DNA from 3 places in the Streptomyces sp. NBC_00647 genome. Region 1 is predicted to be linked to each of the others. Evidence: riboswitches for the same ligand, from Rfam matches in the RefSeq annotation. Region 1 holds a riboswitch; each other region holds the start of a gene.

Region 1 (6,587 bases):
TGTTGCCCTCCCTCCACACCAGTCCCCGTTCGATCGGCTGGGCGTCGTGAAGAGGCACGTACGCGACATCGGGTCGGGGGTAGTACTGGCGGGAGTGCTCTCCGACCGGGAGGACACCCCGGCCCATCGCGACCAGAGTCAGCATTTCGGAGAACGACCCGCCGACCGGGCCCTTCGGAACCGGCCTGCCCGAAGGAGTGCGGTCCGGTGTGCGGTCCCGTTTGAACCCCGCCGAGGTCACCGCCGGGTACTGCACCACGGGGTGCTCCGCGAGTACTTCGACGGACACCCGCTCCTCGTCGGCGAGCGGATGACCGGCCGCCACGGCCAGTACCCGTCTCTCCCGCAGCAGCGCCGGACCGCAGGCCATTCCGTCGAAAGGGAACGAGGCGAGAAGGACGTCGATCGAGCCGTCCACCAGACTCGCCCGGGAGTTGGACAGTTGAACCTCCCGCACATCCACCCGGCAATCGGGGTGCCGCTCACCGAACAGACCGACCGCCCTGAGCAGTGCGGGTGCCGTCCACTCGCCGAGGAAGGCGACCCGCAGCTCTCCGGCGACCCCACGACTGGCGTCGGCCGCCCTTCGCAGCGCCGTCTCCATCGCGGCGACCAGCGGCACCAGGTCGGCCGCCAGCTGCCGGCCGATCGGAGTGAGCCGGACGGAACGGCTGTTGCGCTCGAACAGCGGCCCGCCGATTCTGCGTTCAAGCTTCTTGATCACCTGGCTGACCCGCCCGGTCGTGATCAGCAACCGCTCCGCGGTTCGGCCGAAGTGCAGCTCCTCGGCCAGCGTCAGGAAGGTCTCGATCTCCAGCCGCTCCAGCATCAATCCCCCCGGCGTTAAATCTGGCTCAACGGTCGTACGTCGATCATGCCTTGATGGTCTCCGTCCCGCGGCGGATCGTAGAAGCGTCCAACCGGCCCCCTGGGGAGCCCGGGACGCGCCTCTCCTGAACAGGACTCACATGAACGCCTCGGACATCACCTCCTATCTGAACGGGCTCGACAGCCCCCTGCGCGACATCGGCGAGAAGATCCGACCTGTCATCGACTCGGCCCTCCCCGACGGCTCCGGCGCGCTGTGGCACGGCCATCCCACCTGGAGCCTCGGAGCCAAGCCCGGTCAGACGCCGGTCTGCCTGCTCAAGGGCTACACGTCCTACATCACCTTCGGCCTCTGGCGCGGCCAGGAGGTGGCCGACCCATCGGGCCGACTGGTCGCCGGAGCCCGCCAGATGGCCTCGGTGAAACTCAGCCGTACCGACGAGGTCGACCCCGTCCTCTTCGGTGAATGGCTCCGCCGCGCCGTCGCCCTGGAGACGAAGTGACCGCGATGCGCGTGAAGGCCTTCGACCACCTGGTCCTCAACGTCGAGGACGTCGAACGGTCCCTGGGCTTCTACACCGGACTTCTCGGGCTGGCACCCGTGCGCCTTGCCGAGTGGCGAGCCGGCCAGGTCCCGTTCCCGTCGGTGCGGATCACCGCGGAAAGCGTCATCGACCTGGTGGACGGCCCCCGTGGGGAGTCCAACGTCGACCACATCTGTCTCACCGTGGAACCCCTGGACTGGGACGAGGTCATCGCGTCGGGATCCTTCACCGTGCTTCAGGGTCCCGTCGCGCGCTTCGGCGCGCGGGGCACCGCCACCTCGGTCTACGTCCAGGACCCGGACGGCAACACGGTGGAACTGCGCTGGTACCCACAGGACGCCGCGGTATGACCGGGCCGGCCGAGGGCGGCGGTCCGGGCGTTCCGTGCCCCGGACCGCGCCCCTGTGGAGCGGCTCAGTCGGCCAGCGGCAGGTACACGCGGTTGCCCGCCTCCGCGAACTCCCTGGACTTCTGAAGCATGCCCTCGGAGATCTCCGCCGCTGAGGCCCCTTCGGCCGCGTCACCGCCGAACCGCTCGTTGATGCTCTGGCTGATCTTCATCGAGCAGAACTTCGGCCCGCACATGGAGCAGAAGTGAGCCGTCTTGGCGGGCTCGGCCGGCAGCGTCTCGTCGTGGAACTCCCGTGCCGTGTCCGGATCGAGAGCCAGGTTGAACTGGTCCTCCCACCGGAACTCGAAGCGGGCGTCGGAGAGAGCGTCGTCCCAGTCCTGTGCACCTGGGTGCCCCTTGGCGAGATCGGCCGCGTGGGCGGCGATCTTGTAGGTGATGACGCCGGTCTTGACGTCGTCACGGTTGGGCAGGCCCAAATGTTCCTTGGGCGTCACGTAGCAGAGCATGGCCGTGCCCCACCAGGCGATCATCGCGGCACCGATGCCGGAGGTGATGTGGTCGTACGCAGGCGCGATGTCCGTCGTCAGCGGGCCGAGCGTATAGAACGGAGCTTCATCACAGATCTCCTGCTGAAGGTCGATGTTCTCCTTGATCTTGTGCATCGGGACATGTCCCGGGCCTTCGATCATCGTCTGTACTTGAAAACGCTTCGCGACGGTGTTGAGTTCCCCGAGCGTCCTCAACTCCGCGAACTGAGCGGCGTCGTTGGCGTCTGCGATGGAGCCGGGCCGCAGACCGTCGCCGAGCGAGTAGGTGACGTCGTACGCGGCGAGGATCTCGCAGAGTTCCTCGAAGTTCTCGTACAGGAACGACTCCTTGTGGTGCGCGAGGCACCAGGCCGCCATGATCGAGCCGCCGCGCGAGACGATGCCGGTCTTTCGGTTCGCGGTGAGGGGCACGTACGCCAGGCGCACGCCCGCGTGGACCGTCATGTAGTCCACGCCCTGTTCGGCCTGCTCGATGACCGTGTCCTTGTAGATCTCCCAGGTCAGCTCCTCGGCACGGCCGTCGACCTTCTCCAGCGCCTGGTAGAGCGGCACCGTGCCGATGGGGACGGGGGAGTTGCGCAGCACCCACTCGCGGGTGGTGTGGATGTTGCGGCCGGTCGACAGGTCCATGACCGTGTCGGCGCCCCAGCGGGTCGCCCAGGTCATCTTCTCGACCTCCTCCTCGATGGAGGAAGTGACCGCGGAGTTGCCGATGTTGGCGTTGACCTTCACCAGGAACCGCTTGCCGATGATCATCGGCTCGATCTCCGGGTGATTGACGTTGGCGGGCAGCACCGCGCGGCCGGCGGCGATCTCCTCGCGTACGACTTCGGGGTCGACGTTCTCCCGGAGTGCCACGAACTCCATCTCGGGCGTGATCTCGCCGCGGCGCGCGTAGGCGAGCTGGGTGACCGCCTGCCCGGAACGCCCCCGGCGCGGCTGACGCGGCCGCCCCGGGAAGACCGCGTCCAGATTGCGCAGCCCGCCGCGCGGGGACGTGTGCTTGATCCCGTCGTCCTCCGGGCGGGCGGGGCGGCCCGCGTACTCCTCGGTGTCCCCGCGGGCGATGATCCAGTTCTCGCGCAGCGGCGCCAGCCCCCTGCGTACATCGGTGTCGATGGTCAGATCGGTGTACGGGCCGGAGGTGTCGTACAGCGTCACGGACTGCCCGTTGGTCAGGTGCACCTGACGAACCGGCACCCGCAGATCGGGACGCGTACCCCCGACGTACGCCTTGTGCCAGCCGATGGACTTCCCGGTCTCCCCGTTCGGCGACGGTGAGGCAGCCCCGGCCGTCTGGCTGGAGGCAGGCGTGCGTACGTCCTTGTTGGTCATGAGACCTACTCCCTACGCCGGCATTACCCGGTAACAGGTTCAGCGGTCGACGCAGCGGTTTCCGTTCGTCGATGTTTCATGTGAAACATCGCGAAGACGGAGGTCAGCGCCCTCTCAGCCCGGTGCTCCGAGCTCCCGCGTGTGCAAAGGTGCCTCCACGCTAGCGTCATATTTGGCGCGGTGAACAGAGGGCCCCTGTCGTTCTTGCGATGATCGGTCGGTGACAACACCCCAGCGATCCCCGTTCCCACCGTCCGAGTCTCCGCGCCGTCCGGGCTCCGACGACGGCCACGGACATGGTTCCGGCAACGGCCATGGACTTGGGCACGGGCCGGGTGGTGGCCATGGTTCCGGACCGGACGGCGGTCACAACGGTCACGGCGGCGAACACGGGCCGGGCCCGGGCGACGGAGATCGTGGAGGTCAGAGCGGCGGGCATGGGCACTCGCACAGCCACGGTCCTGCCGCGCCGGTCTCCAAGCACCTGCGCAAGGTCATCGCCGCGGTACTGATCCCCTTCGCGGCCGCGGTCGCGGTGGGTCTCGTGGTGCTGTGGCCCGGCGGCGCCCCCTCCCACGAGCGCACCGGCGTCGGCTTCGACCGGCAGACCCAGCAGGCGACGGTCACCAAGATCGACCAGGTGGACTGCAAGTCCGTGAACGCCTCGGGGGAGACCCCGACGGGCGATACCTCCACCGCCGAGGGCTCCTCCGCCCAGCAGCAGGCGACGGGTGAATGCAAGAAGGCGACGATCCGGATCGACACCGGCAAGGACAAGGGCCGCACGTTCACCGAGATCGTTCAGCCGGACCAGTCACGGCAGTTGCACCAGGGCGAGAAGGTCGTCGTCGCGTACGAGCCCTCCGCCCCCAAGGACCTCCAGTACTCGGTCACGGACGCGAACCGGAAGCTTCCCCTGACGCTCCTCGCCGGGATCTTCGCCGTGGTCGTCGTGGTGGTCGGCCGGATGCGCGGCGTCATGGCACTGATCGCCCTGGCCATCAGCTTCATGATCCTGAACTTCTTCATCCTGCCGGCGATCCTGCAGGGCTCGAACCCCCTGGTCGTGGCCGTCGTCGGGTCCAGCGCGATCATGCTGATCGCGCTCTACATGTGCCATGGTCTGTCGGCCCGGACATCCGTGGCCGTGGTCGGCACCCTGCTCTCACTCGTGCTGATCGGCATCCTCGGCTCGGTCTTCATCGACTGGGCCGTGCTGACCGGCAACACGGACGACAACACCGGTCTGATCCACGGCCTGTACCCGTCCATCGACATGAGCGGTCTGCTGCTGGCCGGAGTCATCATCGGTTCGCTCGGTGTTCTCGACGATGTGACGGTGACGCAGACGTCCGCGGTATGGGAACTGCACGAGGCCAACCCCACGATGGGCTGGCGTGGCCTCTACCGCGCGGGCATCCGGATCGGCCGCGACCACATCGCGTCGGTCGTCAACACGCTCGTCCTGGCCTACGCGGGCGCCGCGTTGCCGCTGCTGCTGCTCTTCTCGATCGCCCAGAGCAGCGTGGGCACCGTGGCCAACAGCGAACTGGTCGCCGAGGAGATCGTGCGCACCCTGGTCGGATCGATCGGCCTGGTCGCCGCCGTGCCGGTGACGACCGCTCTGGCCGCCCTCGTGGTCGCCGCGGACCGTGAGGGGACCGCGACCGGCCCCGTCGAGCCCGCGGGTGTCAGGACGCCGGCGCGGAGCGGGAAGGGCCGTCGCCGCAAGCACTGAGCCGTCCGCCGGAAGCGCCGGAGCCGTACGACGCACACGCCCCTTTTGAGGAAGCGTTACTCCGCCGGGCACGGGGGGCTTCAGCCCGCGCTCTGCTCCTCCGCCAGGATGCGGTCGAGCGCTTCGTCGAGGGATGTGTCGAAGCCCGCGAGGGAGCGCTCCTGCCCGAGCGGCACCAGCTTGTCCGTACGGTCGAGGAAGGCGACGAGCGGCGCGGCCCCGGACCGGAACAGGGCATGATCTCCCCCGACCTGAAGCCGGATCAGCACCTCACCGAACGCCTCCGGGTCGGCCGGAGCGATGTGCACATCTCCGTCGCCGCATGGCCTGCCCACCCCGTCGATCAGCAGCTCCCGCCCGAACGCCCAGGTCACGGGCGCGTCTCCGGGCAAGTGGAAGGTCAACCGCACCGCGTACGGATCACAGGTCTCGTATCGCAGCTCCACCGGAATGCGGAAGGACAGTTCCTCGGACACGAGGAAGCTCATCATGACCTCTGCCTGCACCGACTCGCGCATCGCCTACCCCGTCGTTTGCCATCGACTGGCCAGGAATCGTCCCCCTGACACTGCTGGAAATCTTGCTCAACGTGTACGACAGATCACAAGGAGTGAGTTTTCAGATACTGATAGAGATGGCGAGTGTCCCTAGCAGCCTGCCCATTTCGCTCTGCAACTTGTGTGCCGCGGGCAGCAGCCGGTCGACCTGGTGGGACGGGAAGGAGATGGCCATGGTCGCGGCGGTACTGCCCGCCGTGATCGGGATCGCGGCACAGACCGCGCCCAGCGCGTACTCCTGCCGCTCGACCACCGGTTCCATCCGCCCCATCCGTTCGAGGCGCCGCAGCAGGCGGTCCTTGTCACGCACCGTGTAGGGGGTGATCGACTGCACCGGGTAGCGATCGAGGTGGTCCCGCCGGGACTTGTCGTCCAGTTGGGACAGCAGACACTGGCCGATCGCGTGGGCGTGCGCGGTCTCCCGGAAGTCGGCCCACTCCTCGACCGCGGGATTCGCCGGACTGTCGGCGACGCACACGACCTCGATCTCGCCCTCGCGGTAGATCGCGTAGTACACGGGGGCGCCGATCGCATCGCGCCAGTGCGCGAGCGTGTCACTCACCGTGCTGCGACGTTTCTGCTGGGCTCCGCTGCTACTCAGCCGCTCGGCGGCCTCACCGAGGTAGAACAGCCCTCTGTCGCGGCGCAGATAGCCCTCGTGAACAAGGGTGCGCAGCAGGTGGT
Region 2 (6,587 bases), 2.1 Mb from region 1:
CCTTGCTGACGATGATCGCGATCGCCGAACCCGAGTGCCGCGGCGTCCCCGCGATCGGATCGGTACCGATCACGAAGCCCCTGGTCACGTCGTCGCTGAACTTCCGGGTGACCATGCCCGCGGCGAGCCCTTCGCCCTTGAGCACGTCCTTCGCCTTGAACAGGGCGAAGCCCTTCAGGTCGGGCACCTTCACCGTCTCCGGGCCGTTCGAGACGGTCAGCGTCACGGAGTCGTTGTCGCGGATCCGTTCGCCGACACCGGGGTCGGTGCTGATCACCTGGCCGCGCTTCACGGTGTCGCTGTAGGCGTGCTTGACCTGCTTGACGTCGAGCCCGGCGTCCCGGAGCCGGGCCTCGGCCTGCTGCTGCGTCTTCGTCAGGACCGGCGGGACCTTGGTGAACTGACCGGAGTTGATGTACCAGACACCGCCGCCGAGGCCGAGCACCAGCACGATCGCGGCGACGACCATCAGAATCCCGCGCCGCGGACGTGTGCCCGGCTGTCGCACGGGCGCGGTCGGCGCGGCACCGAAAGGGCTGGCCTGCTCGAAGCGGCTGGTCCGGTTCAGGTCGTGGCCGTCGTCCTCGTTCACGGGCAGCGGACGGGGGACGGACAGCGAGCGCGGGATCACGCTCGTGCGGTCGTCGGCGTTGGTGTGGCCCACGGCGAGGGCTCCCGGCGGTACGGCGTCGAGCTGGTCCGCGGTGAGACCGGCCCGTGCCTCGAGGACCTGGCCGAGCAGCGCCACCGCGTCTGCCGGGCGCACGTCGGGATTGCGGGCGGTGGCCGTGGTGACCAGTACGTCCAGCGCGTACGCCATGCCGGGCACGGCGGCCGACGGAGGCGGCACGTCCTCGTGGAGGTGCTGGTAGAGAACCTGCGCGGGAGAGTCCCCGGTGTACGGCTTGGCGCCGGTGAGCATCTCGTACAGGACGACACCGCAGGCGTACACGTCGACACGGGTGTCGGCGGTGCCGTGCTCGATCTGCTCGGGGGCGAGGTACGACACGGTGCCGAGGACGGCGCCCGTCGTGCTCGTGACCGTGTCCACGGCGCGGACCAGGCCGAAGTCCGCCACCTTGACCCGGCCGTCGTCCCCTATCAGGACGTTCTCCGGCTTCATGTCGCGGTGCACGAACCCGGCGCGGTGCGCGGCGCCGAGTGCGGCGAGCACCGGCTCCAGGATGTCGAGCGCGGCCCGCGGCTGCAGGGCGCCCCGCTCGCGCAGCACGTCACGCAGGGTGCACCCGGCGATGTACTCCATGGCCAGATAGACGTACGACCCGTCCGTCCCCTGGTCGAAGACCTGCACCACATTGGGGTGCGCCAGCCGGGCCACCGACTTGGCCTCGCGGATGAACCGCTCGACGAAGGAGGCGTCGGCGGCCAGCGTCGGGTGCATCACCTTGAGCGCGAGCACGCGGTCGAGGCGGGTGTCCAGGGCCCTGTAGACCGTGGCCATCCCGCCGACCGCGATCCGTGCGTCGACGCGATAGCGGCCGTCGAGCACGTGTCCGACAAGCGGGTCCTGAAGGGTCGTATCCACGCAGGTGAGTCTACGAGCCGCCACTGTCACACCGCCCCGTTCGGCCGATACCGGGGCCCGACTGCAGCCGACCTGTGACGCACGCCGCACGCACGGGGACGCTGACGTCGCACTGATGTCCGATCGGACCCCTGTCCACCTTCACAAGGCCACAACGCGACAACCTGCGCCCGGCGGAAGCCGAACGCGGCCGGAAAGGGACGCTGCGCGGACATCGCGCGGGCGGACGACTCAGAACGCGGGGCGCTCCGGGTCCAGCGCCGCCATGCCCTCCGTGGGGGAGGAGGCCGCGGCGAAGTGCCGCCGCGGGATGCGCCCCGCCCGGCGGGCCAGACGACCCGCCTCCACCGCGTGCCGCATGGCCTCCGCCATCAGCACCGGCTCCTGCGCCCGTGTCACCGCCGAGGCCAGCATCACGCCCGCGCACCCCAGCTCCATCGCGAGCGCGGCGTCCGACGCCGTACCCGCCCCGGCGTCCAGGATCACCGGCACGCGCGCGTGCTCGACGATCAGCTGGAAGTTGTGCGGGTTGCGGATCCCGAGCCCGGACCCGATGGGTGAGCCGAGCGGCATGATCGCCGCGCAGCCGACGTCCTCCAGCTTCCGCGCCAGCACCGGGTCGTCGTTCGTGTACGGCAGCACGGTGAAGCCGTCGTCGACCAGCGTCTCCGCCGCGTCGAGCAGCTCGATGGGATCGGGCAGAAGCGTCCGCTCGTCGGCGATGACCTCCAGCTTGACCAGGTCGGTGCCCAGCGCCTCGCGCGCGAGCCGGGCGGTCAGCACGGCCTCACCGGCGGTGTAGCAGCCGGCCGTGTTCGGCAGGACGCGGATGCCGAGCCGGTCGAGCACCGACAGGACCGAGCCGTGCACGGACGCGTCCACGCGCCGCATCGCGACCGTCGTCAGCTCCGTGCCGGACGCCGCCAGGGAACGCTCCAGGACGTCGAGGCTGGGCGCGCCGCCCGTCCCCATGATCAGCCGGGACGCGTAGGACCTGCCACCGAGGACGAAGGGATCGTCGGCCATGGGTCAGCCTCCCTGGACGGCGGTGAGGACTTCGACGCGGTCGCCCTCGGTGAGAGCGGTGGACGACCACTGCGCGCGCGGGACGACGGTCTCGTTCAGGGCGGCGGCCACTCCGGACGGCGCTGGGGTGAGGGTCGCGACGAGCGTGTCGAGAGCGGTCCCGGCGGCGATCCGCTGCCGCTCCCCGTTGACGACGATGTTCATGCGGGCTGCTCCGTGAGGGCCGTGGCGCCGAAGCGCAGAGGGCTGAAGGGGCGGGCTTCGGCGGGGAGTTCGCCGGTGGTCAGGACGTGGGCCATCGCGTCGCCGGTGACGGGCGTCAGGAGCACGCCGTTGCGGAAGTGCCCGGTGGCCACCAGCAGTCCGTCCAGCGCGGTGGGTCCGAGCAGCGGCGCGTTGTCGGGCGAGCCGGGGCGCAGCCCCGCGCGGGTCTCGACGAGCGGCAGCTCGGTGATCCCGGGAACCAGCTCATGGGCGTCGCGCAGCAACTCGTAGACGCCGCCCGCCGTCACGGTGGTGTCCCAGCCCAGTTCCTCGCTGGTCGCGCCCACCACGAGCTCGCCGTTCTCGCGCGGCACCAGGTAGACGTGGCTGCCGCGCACCATGGCCCGCACCGTGCGGTTCAGGAAGGGCGCGTACCGCTGCGGCACGGCCAGCCGCAGCACCTGCCCCTTCACCGGACGCACGGGCGGCAGGACGTCTTCGGGCACGCCCGCCAGACGCCCGCTGAGGCTGCCCCCGGCCAGCACCACCTGGCCCGCGGTGAGTTCGGTGCCGTCCGTGGTGACCACTCCGGCGGCCCGGTCCCGTACGACGGTCAGACGCTCCGCCCAGCTCCGGTGCAGCACCACTCCGGCCCGCTCGCACGCCGTGACCAGGGCTCCCGCGAGGCGCCGCGGATCGATCTGGTGGTCGCCGTCGACCCGCAGACCACCGCGTACACCGGGTGCGAGCATCGGCTCGAGACGGCGGCACTCACGGCCGCTCAGCCACTCCGACTCCAGCCCCGACCGGCTCTGCAGAGCGTGCAGTTCCCGCAGGTGCGCGCGGTCGTCGGCGTCCAGCGCGACGGCCAGCGTGCCGCACCGGAGATAGCCGAGGTCCTGGCCGGACACCTCGGTCAGCTCGGCGGCGAAGTCCGGATAGCGGCGCGCGGAGGCGAGGTTGAGGCCCAGCAGGGTCTCCTCGCCGTAGTGCAGCTCGGTGACGGCGGCGAGCATCCCGGCCGCGACCTGGGCGGCCCCGCCGCCCGGCTCGGGGTCCACGAGCGCCGTGGCGAACCCGCGCTGAGCGGCCCGCCAGGCCGTCACCAGGCCGATGATTCCGCCCCCGATGACGAGGACGTCTGAGGAACGTGCAGGCGACATGGGCGTCCAGCCCCTCCCTTCGCCGGCATGACCCGGATCAGGTTCGTACGGTCGGAGGCCGCCCAGCCTCCCTCTCAGCCCGGTGCGTCCGGGCTCCCGCGAGTGCTTTACGTTGGCCACCCTAGCCCGCCCCCGCCCGTCCCAGTAAGGGAGCCTCAGCCCGTGGCACGATCGCTCGACGGCCTCGTCCTCGCCCCCGTCGCCGACCAGGCGCCGGGCCAGGTCGGCACCCGCACCCGCTTCAGGTACCACGAGGAGGACGGCGTGGTCTGGGCCGACTACGCGGGCGGCGACGTGGTCCGCGGGCACCTCGTGGGCACCCGTGAGGGCGACCGCCTCGACTTCCGGTACGTGCAGCTGAAGCACGACGGGACCACCTCGTCGGGCCACTGCGCGTCCCTCGTGGTGGAACTGCCCGACGGCCGCGTGCGGCTGGAGGAGAGCTGGGCGTGGGAGTCCCGGACAGGCACAGGGACGAGCGTGGTGGAAGAGGTGCGCGCGACCGGCCGTGTGGAACAGGTCACTGAGCACGTCCGCTGACTGACGAATTGTCAGGTGTCTATGGTGATCAGGTGAGCGAGCAGACGCAGGCACAGTCTCAGAGGCCCGTACGGCGGGTCGTCGTGGTGGGCGCGGGCATGGCCGGAGTGCAGACCGCGGTCGCCCTGCGCGAGCAGGGCTTCACGGGCACGGTCACGCTGATCGGCGCGGAGCCGCATCAGCCGTACGACCGGCCGCCGCTGTCCAAGGCCGTACTCCTGGGCAAGGCCGAGGGCTCCGCCTTCGACATCGACTTCGAGGCCCTGGACATCGAGCTGAGGCTGGGCCGCGCGGCGCTCGGCGTGCGCCCCGGGGACCACGAGCTGGACACCGAGGGCGGACCGGTCCCGTACGACGTCCTGGTTGTCGCCACCGGCGCCGAACCGATCCGGCTGCCCGGCGCGGAGGGCGTGCCCGGGGTGCACCTGCTGCGCACCCTGGACGACGCCGAACGGCTGCGTCCCGTCCTCGCCCAGCAGCACGACATCGTGGTCGTCGGCGCGGGCTGGATCGGCGCCGAGTTCGCCACGGCGGCGCGTGAGGCGGGCTGCGCGGTGACGGTCGTCGAGGCCGCCGACCGGCCGCTCGCCGGCGCGCTGCCCGCCGAGGTGGCGGCGCCGATGGCCGGCTGGTACGCGGACAGCGGGGCCTCGTTGCGCACCCACGCGCGCGTGGAGCGCATCGAGCCGGGCGCGGTGGTCCTGGACGACGGCTCCCGGGTGCCCGCGGGCGCCGTCGTGGTCGGCATCGGGGCGCGGCCCGCGACCGCCTGGATCGCCGGCTCCGGAATCGACCTCGGCGCCCACCGCGAGATCGTCGCCGACGACCACCTGCGGACCTCGCTGCCGGACGTCTACGCGGTCGGCGACTGCGCCTCCTTCCCGTCGGGACGCTACGAGGGCCGCCTCCTCGTCCACCACTGGGACAACGCCCTCCAGGGACCGCGCACGGTGGCCGCGAACATCATCGGGGAGGCTCCCGCCGCCTACGACCCCGTGCCGTACTTCTGGTCCGAGCAGTTCGGCCGCTTCGTGCAGTACGTCGGCCACCACGCGCCCGCCGACACCTTGGTGTGGCGCGGCGACTCCTCGGGCGCCTCCTGGTCGGTGTGCTGGCTCCACGAGACGCGTCTGGTCGCTCTTCTGGCGGTGGGCCGCCCGAGGGATCTCGCTCAGGGCCGGCGACTCATCGAGGCGGGCGCGCTGATGGATCCGGAGCTGCTCGCGGACCCGTCGAGGCCGCTGAAGGCCGCCACGGTCTGAATCCGTCACCCCAGGTCGGGCGCCCTCGGCTTCCGACTGTCAGTCCGGGATGGCAGGCTTGTCCCGTGACCGAGATTGACGCAAAGATCGATGCTCTCGTCCCCGCCTGGCTCACCCTCCCCGACATCGCCGAGCAGTTCGGCGTCGAGGTGACGCGCGTCCGGCAGCTGGTCAAGGACGGCCAGCTGATCGCCGTACGCCGTGGTGAGAACCGCGCGCTGCACGTTCCCGCCGCCTTCATCGACGCGGACGAGCAGAAGGTCGTCAAGGGCCTGTCCGGCACCCTGACGCTCCTGAGGGACGACGGCTTCTCCGACGAAGAGGCCCTCGAATGGCTCTTCACCCCCGACCCGACCCTGCCCGGCACCCCCGCGCAGGCTCTGAGCGAGAATCGCGGCACGGAGGTGAAGCGCCGCGCCCAGGCGCTCGCCGTCTGATCCTGAACGAGACCGTCCGGCGCGGGACGCGCGGCGGCGGGACCACCCCGGCCGCCGCGCGCCCCGCGCACCGACAACGGGGGACACACGCATGCCCGAGAACGCCGCCACCACCGCGCGGGGCCGGCTCGCCGACGCCCGCGTCTACCTGTGCACCGACGCCCGCAGGCGTCAGGGCGACCTCGCCGAGTTCCTCGACGCGGTCCTGGGGAGCGGCGTCGACATCGTGCAGCTGCGCGACAAGGGTATGGAGGCGGGCGAGGAGCTGGAACACCTCCAGGTCTTCGCGGACGCCTGCGCCCGGCACGGCAAGCTCCTCGCGGTCAACGACCGGGCCGATGTGGCCCACGCCGCCCGGGCCGACGTTCTGCACCTGGGCCAGGGAGACCTCCCGGTTCCCGCGGCCCGC
Region 3 (6,587 bases), 4.1 Mb from region 1:
TGTCCGTTCTCTCCCTCGCCCTGGTCACCGGCTGCTCCGACAGCGGCTCCGGGTCGGGTTCCGACGACAAGGGCAGCGGCAAGGACTCGGCCGCCGCCGCGAAGCCCCTCAGCGACAGCGAGCTGGGCAAACTGATCATCACGGCGGCCGACGCCAAGGGCTTCAAGGTCAGTCCGGCCGACAAGGCCGACGCGTTCGCCGACTCCAAGAAGGACGTCAAGGTCGTCGACGAGAAGTGCGCACCGCTCGCGTACGTCCTCACCGGCTTCGCGCCGGGCGACTCGGTCTCCTACGTGAACCGCATGGCCCAGGAAGACCCGGCGGCCAAGGCGAGCGCGTCCCCCACCAAGGACATGGAGGACATGTCGCCGGAGGAGCTCGAGAAGGCCCTGGGCTCCGTCACCGACGCGCTCGGTTCGACGATGACCATCGTCTCGCTCTCCTCGTACGAGGGGGACGGCGCGAAGGAGACCATGTCGTCGGTCTCCGAGGCGATCGAGGGCTGTGGCGGCGGGTTCACCGCCACAGGCAAGGACGGGCCGCAGAAGTTCTCGAAGGTCGCGGGGGAGAAGGCCTCCGGGAACGGTGACGAGTCGGTGGCGTTCGCAACGACCGCTGACGCGGAGGGATCCCCGCTGACCGTGCACGCCGAGGTCGCGCGTCACGGCAACACCGTCGCGACGTACTACTCGCTCAGCCTCGCGGCCCTGGCCGGCGACGGCAAGGCGGCTGCCTACAGCGTGCCGGCCGCGCTCATCGAGGCGCAGACGGCCAAGCTCGGCTGACCCGGAGCCCGGTGGGAGAGCGGGCACGGTCGACCCGACCACCCGCCCTTCCGCCGGGCCCCGCGGCGACCCTCGCACCGCACCTCGCGCCGCCCACCCCCGGGCCGCCTCGTGCCTCCGCCGGTGCTCCCCCGCGCCGCCCTCGGCCGGGCTCCGGCGGGAGCCCCACGGCCGGCGGATGCCCCCACCCGACGGCCGCCTTCGCTGCTCGCGGCCCCGCCCGGTGAAGTCACCCACGGACCGTCCAACGCGGTTGCGGCGCGCCGCCGTTCACGCTCCCGGCTACGCCGGGCAGTGCCCGTCGGACGATGTCATCCGTACCGTCGGGCGACGTCAGGTGGTGCCGGAGGGAGTGCCGGGGTGCGCGATCCGCGCGGCGAAGGCGGCGATGTCGGCGACCACGCGTTCGGGCTCTTCCCAGTGGACGACATGGCCGGTGCCCTCGTAGGCGAGGAAGTCGGCGCCGTGCACGGCGTTCAGGATGGTCTGCTGGTCCTCGCGGGGCAGATACTCGTCCTGGTCGCCCCAGATGACGAGCGTGGGCACCAGGATGCCCGCGAGGGTCGCGCCCAGATCGGCGTCGAGGAGTCCGCCCACGGTCTCCTTCCAGACGTACGCGGGGAGTTTGAGGCTCTCCTCGACCATGGTCTCGATGAACCCGCGGGCGATCGGGCGGGCCGCCGTGCCCGCCATGAAGTCCTCGACGAACGCGCGGGGTACGGGATCGGCGAGGCCTTCCGCCGCCTCCCGCGTCTCGGCCGCCGCCGGCTTGTCCGCCAGGGTTCCGGGGACGCCGAGCAGAACCAGGCCGGCGATGCGGTCGGGGTGGCTGCCGGCGACGATCCGGGCCGGTACGCCACCGCTGGACGCCCCGACCAGAATCGTGCGAGGGATGTCGGCCGCGTCGAGGAAGGCCACCAGGTCGGCGGCGAAATCGTCGGGAGTGTAGCCCTCGGGAGGCCGGTCCGCATCGCCGTGTCCGCGCTGTGTGGGCGCGTAGCCGTGCAGGGATGCCGGAAGGCGCCTCAGGAGGGGCTCGAAGGACCACCAGGAGTCGGCCAGACCGTGCACGAAGACGACCGGTGTACCGCTGGGATAACCGGCTTCGGCGTACGGGAGGGTGAGCCCTTCCCGCACCTGCGCGGACTTCAGGGAGATCACGGTCACGGCACCCTGCCTCCTTCCGCCCGGCCACCGGGTCCGGGAACCCGGGAGCGGAGAGCGAGCGGCGATCACTTCCGACAGTACCGAGGGGCGGCACGCACCGCGCTGCGGGAAGGTGCGGCCGGGCCACCCGGATGAATCGGATGTGTTCGGTCGCGTCCTGCTCCAGGTGGGTGGCGCGAAGGGCCGAGGGGGTGGCTCCCCTGCGGGGATCCGTGTCCCGGGGCCGGCGCCTCCGCCGTACACAGGAGCGGGGGGATGAGGTTACTGTGTCCGTCGTACCGGACACGGGGTGCCCCCTCCGGGGGCTGAGATCACACCCGTCGAACCTGAACCAGTTCGTACTGGCGGAGGGATGTCTTCCATGCCATTGGCGCATGTTTCCGACGGGCTGCCCGTCGACAGCCGGCCCGCCGTCTTCGACGGACGGATGCCTGCCGCACCCGGGGACCTGCGGGTGGAGGGGCACGGCATCGAGCCGGTCCCGGAGAACAACCGCTACGGCGGGGCCGGGCGCCTGTTCACCGTGTGGTTCGCCCCGAACCTGACGATGACGGGCGTGTTCACCGGCACCATCGGCATCGCGCTCGGCCTGGACTTCACCGCCGCCCTCGCGGCGGTCGTCCTGGGTACCGTGCTCGGCGCGCTGCCCACCGCCTACCTCAGCACCTGGGGCGGCCTCACCGGCACCGGCCAACTTCCCCTCGCACGGCTCGCGTTCGGCCGGGCGGTGGTGCTGCCCGGGATGCTCCAGTGGCTGTCCTCGGTCGCCTGGGACGCGCTGATCGGCCTGTTCGGCGGGGACGCGCTGGCCCGGCTGTGCGGCTGGCCGTTCTGGCTCGGCGTGCTGGTCATGATGGTTGCCCAGGGGGCCCTGGGTGTCCTCGGCTACGAAGCGATCCACCGCCTCCAGATCGTCATGACGTTCGTGCTCGCCGCCGCCTTCGCGGTGATCGCCTGGCGCATGCTCGACGGCGTCCACCCCGCCGCGACGGGAGCCGCCACCGGAGCCGACCGCGCGGGCGCGTTCGTCCTGACCAGCACCATCGCGCTCAGCCTCTCGCTGTCCTGGGCGCCGTACGCCAGTGACTTCAGCCGCTATCTGCCGCGTGCCACCTCCCGTCCGCGGATGTTCTGGTACACCCTGCTCGGCCTCGTGGTGTCCTTCGTGGCTGTTCAGGTACTCGGGCTGTGGGGCGCGTCCGTGCTGACCGACCAGACGGCGGCGGGCGTCGACGTGTTGCTGGGCGGCGGGGCGGCGGGCGCGTTCGGGCTGCTGGCCGTGGCGCTGGCGGCGGTGTGCAGCAACGCGATGAACGACTACAGCGGTTCGCTGGCCCTGCAGACCCTGGGCGTGCGGATACCGCGTCCGGTGGCCGCCGCGCTGGCCGCCGGGCTCGGCTTCCCCCTGGTGCTGTGGATGCACGCTGCCGACACCACGGCCCGCTTCCAGAACGTGCTGCTGTTCGTGGGCTATTGGATCCCCGGGTTCGTCGCGATCGTCGTCGTCGACTGGATCGCCCGCGGGCGGGAGCGCGGCGGCGCCCCGGTGGACCTCGCCGTCGAGACCGCCCGCCCGCGCTCCGGACGGGTGTCACTGGTCGCCTTCGTCGGGGCGTTCGGCGCGGCCGTGCCGTTCATGGACACCAGCCTGTACGTCGGTCCCGTCGCCGACGCGCTGCACGGCGCCGACCTCTCCTACTACGTGGCGTTCCTCGTCGCCCTCGCCCTCTACGCCCCGCTGCGGCTGCGCCGCCGCGCCTAGGAACCGTCGGACAGGCCTTTCCGACGGGCCTGTCCGACGCGCCCGTTCGTCGCTCCGCCGGCCGGAAGGGACTCGCGCCCGAAGCCGAATCCGAGAGGAACATCTCGTATGACCACGCCGCCCCGCGTCCTGACCATCGCCGGATCCGACTCCGGCGGAGGCGCCGGCATCCAGGCCGACCTGAAGACGATGCTGGCGCTGGGCGCCCATGGGATGAGCGTGCTCACCGCGGTGACGGCGCAGAACTCCGTGGGTGTGCAGGGTGCTTGGGAACTGTCCGAGGAGGCGGTGCGCGCCCAGTACCGCAGCGTCGTCGACGACATCGGCGTCCAGGCCGTGAAGACCGGAATGCTGTCGTCGCCCGGACTCGTCACCACGGTCGCCACGTTGCTGTCCGACCTGGCCGCCCCGGTGGTCGTGGACCCGGTGAGCGTCTCCAAGCACGGGGACCGGCTGCTGGCCGACGACGCGCTGGACGCCGTACGGACCCGGTTGCTGCCGCGGGCGACGGTGGCCACCCCGAATCTCGACGAGGTCGCCCAACTCACCGGGGTGAAGGTGAAGGACGAGGAGGGCATGCGCAGGGCCGCCGACCGGATGCTCGCCTACGGTCCCCGGTGGGTGCTGGTGAAGGGCGGTCATCTGCCGGGACAGGCCGTCGATCTGCTCACCGACGGAACGGCGGAGCACTGGCTGCGGGCCCCGCGCCACGACAACCGCCACACGCACGGCACCGGGTGCACGCTCGCCTCGGCCGTCGCGGTGGGCCTGGCCGAGGGCCTGTCGGTGCCGGACGCCGTTCGGCGGGCCAAGGAGTACGTGACCGCCGCCATCGAGGCAGGGTTCGCGCTCGGCGCCGGTATCGGGCCGGTGGACCACGGGTGGCGCCTGCGCCGCAGCGTCTGAGTCCGGGCGCTTTCCCGCCGGCGCGGCACCCGTCTCGTCCGGCGCCTTCCCGACGGCGCGCAATGTCTGGGTCCGGTCGCTCTCCGGCGCGCCTGGGCCGGTCGCTCTCCGGCGCGCGGAGCGGCCGAGGCAGTTCCCTGCCCTGGGTCCGGATCGGCAGGTGCGAGTGCCGTCCCGAACACCGGAGCAGTCGGGTCCGGGTGCCATCCAGAAGACCGGAAAGGTCGGGCCCGGGTTTCGTCCAGAACACCGGAGCGGTCGAGTCCGGATACCGCCCGAAAGACCGGAACGGTCGGGTCCTGGTGCCACCCGAAAGCCCGGAACGGCCGGGTCCGGGTGCCACCCGGAAGACCGGAGCGGTCGGGTCCGGGTGCCGCCCGGAGAACCGAGCGCCCGCTGCGCCGCACCACCTGCCTCCGACGGTGAACACCCCGCCCCCTGTCGTGCGTACTGATCGGCACAGCGACAGTCGTCTGCTCGCCCGTCAGGTACGCGGGGAGGCAGATCCGGATCCAAGGAGCACACCATGAAGGCGACCGCGCAGATCGGCGTCACAGGGCTCGCGGTGATGGGCCGCAATCTGGCCCGCAACTTCGCCCGGAACGGCTACACCGTCGCCGTCCACAACCGCACCCCCGCTCGCACCAAGGCACTCGTCGAGGAGTTCGGGCATGAGGGCGCCTTCGTGGCGGCCGAGTCGGCCGAGGAGTTCGTGGCGGCGCTGGAGCGCCCCCGCCGCCTGATGATCATGGTGCAGGCGGGTGCGGCCACCGACGCCGTCATCGAGGAGTTCGCGCCGCTGCTGGAGACCGGCGACATGATCATCGACGGCGGCAACGCCCACTTCACCGACACCCGGCGTCGTGAACAGTCGCTGCGCGAGCGCGGCATCCACTTCGTCGGCGCGGGTGTGTCCGGCGGCGAGGAGGGCGCCCTGCACGGGCCGAGCATCATGCCCGGCGGCTCCCCGGAGTCGTACGCCTCGCTCGGCCCGATGTTCGAGTCGATCAGCGCCAAGGTGGACGGCGAGCCCTGTGCCACGCACATCGGCACGGACGGTGCCGGGCACTTCGTCAAGATGGTGCACAACGGCATCGAGTACGCCGACATGCAGCTGATCGGCGAGGCCTACGACCTGCTCCGCCGCGTCGGCGGCTACACGCCGGCGCAGATCGCGGAGATCTTCCGGCGCTGGAACAAGGGCCGTCTCGACTCGTACCTGATCGAGATCACCGCCGAGGTCCTCGCGCACACGGACGCCGCGACCGGGGAGCCGTTCGTGGACGTCGTGGTCGACGCCGCCGGACAGAAGGGCACCGGCCGCTGGACCGTGCAGACCGCCCTCGATCTCGGCTCCCCGGTCACCGCCATCGCGCAGGCGACCTTCGCCCGCGCCGCCTCCAGCCAGGCCGGACTGCGCGCCGCCTACCAAGGCCTGCCCGGCGGCACCCACTGGGACCTGTCGGGAACGGAGGCCGAGCGGTTCACCAGCCAGGTCGAACACGCCCTGTACGCATCGAAGTTGATCGCGTACGACCAGGGCTGGAAGATGATCCTGGACGCCGCCGCCGAGTACGGCTGGGACATCGACCTCGGCGAGGTGGCGAAGATCTGGCGCGGCGGCTGCATCGTCCGCGCGGCGTTCCTCGACCGCATCCGCGCCGCGTACGCCGTCGATCCCGGCCTGATCAGCCTGCTCTCGGACGCCGGGTTCGCGACCGAGATCAAGGACGCCCAGGTCCCGTGGCGCGAGGTCATCTCCACGGCCACCCGCCGAGGCGTCCCGGTGCCCGCCTTCTCCGCGGCCCTGTCGTACTACGACACCCTGCGCGCCGACCGTCTGCCGGCCGCCCTCACCCAGGGCCAGCGCGACTTCTTCGGCGCCCACACCTACCGGCGCACCGACCGTCAGGGCAGCTTCCACACGCTGTGGGGCGAGGCCGCCCGGAGTGAGACCGAGGTCCTGT

The links. A riboswitch is a leader RNA that binds a small molecule or an ion and turns the genes downstream of it on or off. The one in region 1 is predicted to bind thiamine pyrophosphate.
Region 2: another riboswitch for thiamine pyrophosphate. It lies ahead of thiO (glycine oxidase ThiO); the one in region 1 lies ahead of thiC (phosphomethylpyrimidine synthase ThiC).
Region 3: another riboswitch for thiamine pyrophosphate. It lies ahead of OG788_RS05420 (purine-cytosine permease family protein); the one in region 1 lies ahead of thiC (phosphomethylpyrimidine synthase ThiC).

What each region holds. Positions count from the first base shown of each region.
Region 1 covers NZ_CP109040.1:5,287,050-5,293,636, forward strand. The annotation lists gene OG788_RS23210 (LysR family transcriptional regulator) at 1-829, opposite strand, end outside; gene OG788_RS23215 (DUF1801 domain-containing protein) at 969-1,331, shown strand; gene OG788_RS23220 (VOC family protein) at 1,337-1,723, shown strand; gene thiC (phosphomethylpyrimidine synthase ThiC) at 1,788-3,608, opposite strand; TPP riboswitch at 3,601-3,757, opposite strand; gene OG788_RS23230 (YibE/F family protein) at 3,829-5,346, shown strand; gene OG788_RS23235 (SsgA family sporulation/cell division regulator) at 5,427-5,864, opposite strand; gene OG788_RS23240 (IclR family transcriptional regulator) at 5,965-6,587, opposite strand, start outside.
Region 2 covers NZ_CP109040.1:3,226,017-3,232,603, reverse strand. The annotation lists gene pknB (Stk1 family PASTA domain-containing Ser/Thr kinase) at 1-1,546, opposite strand, end outside; gene OG788_RS14255 (thiazole synthase) at 1,778-2,572, opposite strand; gene thiS (sulfur carrier protein ThiS) at 2,576-2,776, opposite strand; gene thiO (glycine oxidase ThiO) at 2,773-3,939, opposite strand; TPP riboswitch at 3,937-4,049, opposite strand; gene OG788_RS14240 (hypothetical protein) at 4,102-4,479, shown strand; gene OG788_RS14235 (NAD(P)/FAD-dependent oxidoreductase) at 4,512-5,741, shown strand; gene OG788_RS14230 (Rv2175c family DNA-binding protein) at 5,807-6,178, shown strand; gene thiE (thiamine phosphate synthase) at 6,270-6,587, shown strand, end outside.
Region 3 covers NZ_CP109040.1:1,222,242-1,228,828, forward strand. The annotation lists gene OG788_RS05410 (hypothetical protein) at 1-785, shown strand, start outside; gene OG788_RS05415 (alpha/beta hydrolase) at 1,119-1,952, opposite strand; TPP riboswitch at 2,228-2,322, shown strand; gene OG788_RS05420 (purine-cytosine permease family protein) at 2,314-3,714, shown strand; gene thiD (bifunctional hydroxymethylpyrimidine kinase/phosphomethylpyrimidine kinase) at 3,823-4,620, shown strand; gene gndA (NADP-dependent phosphogluconate dehydrogenase) at 5,147-6,587, shown strand, end outside.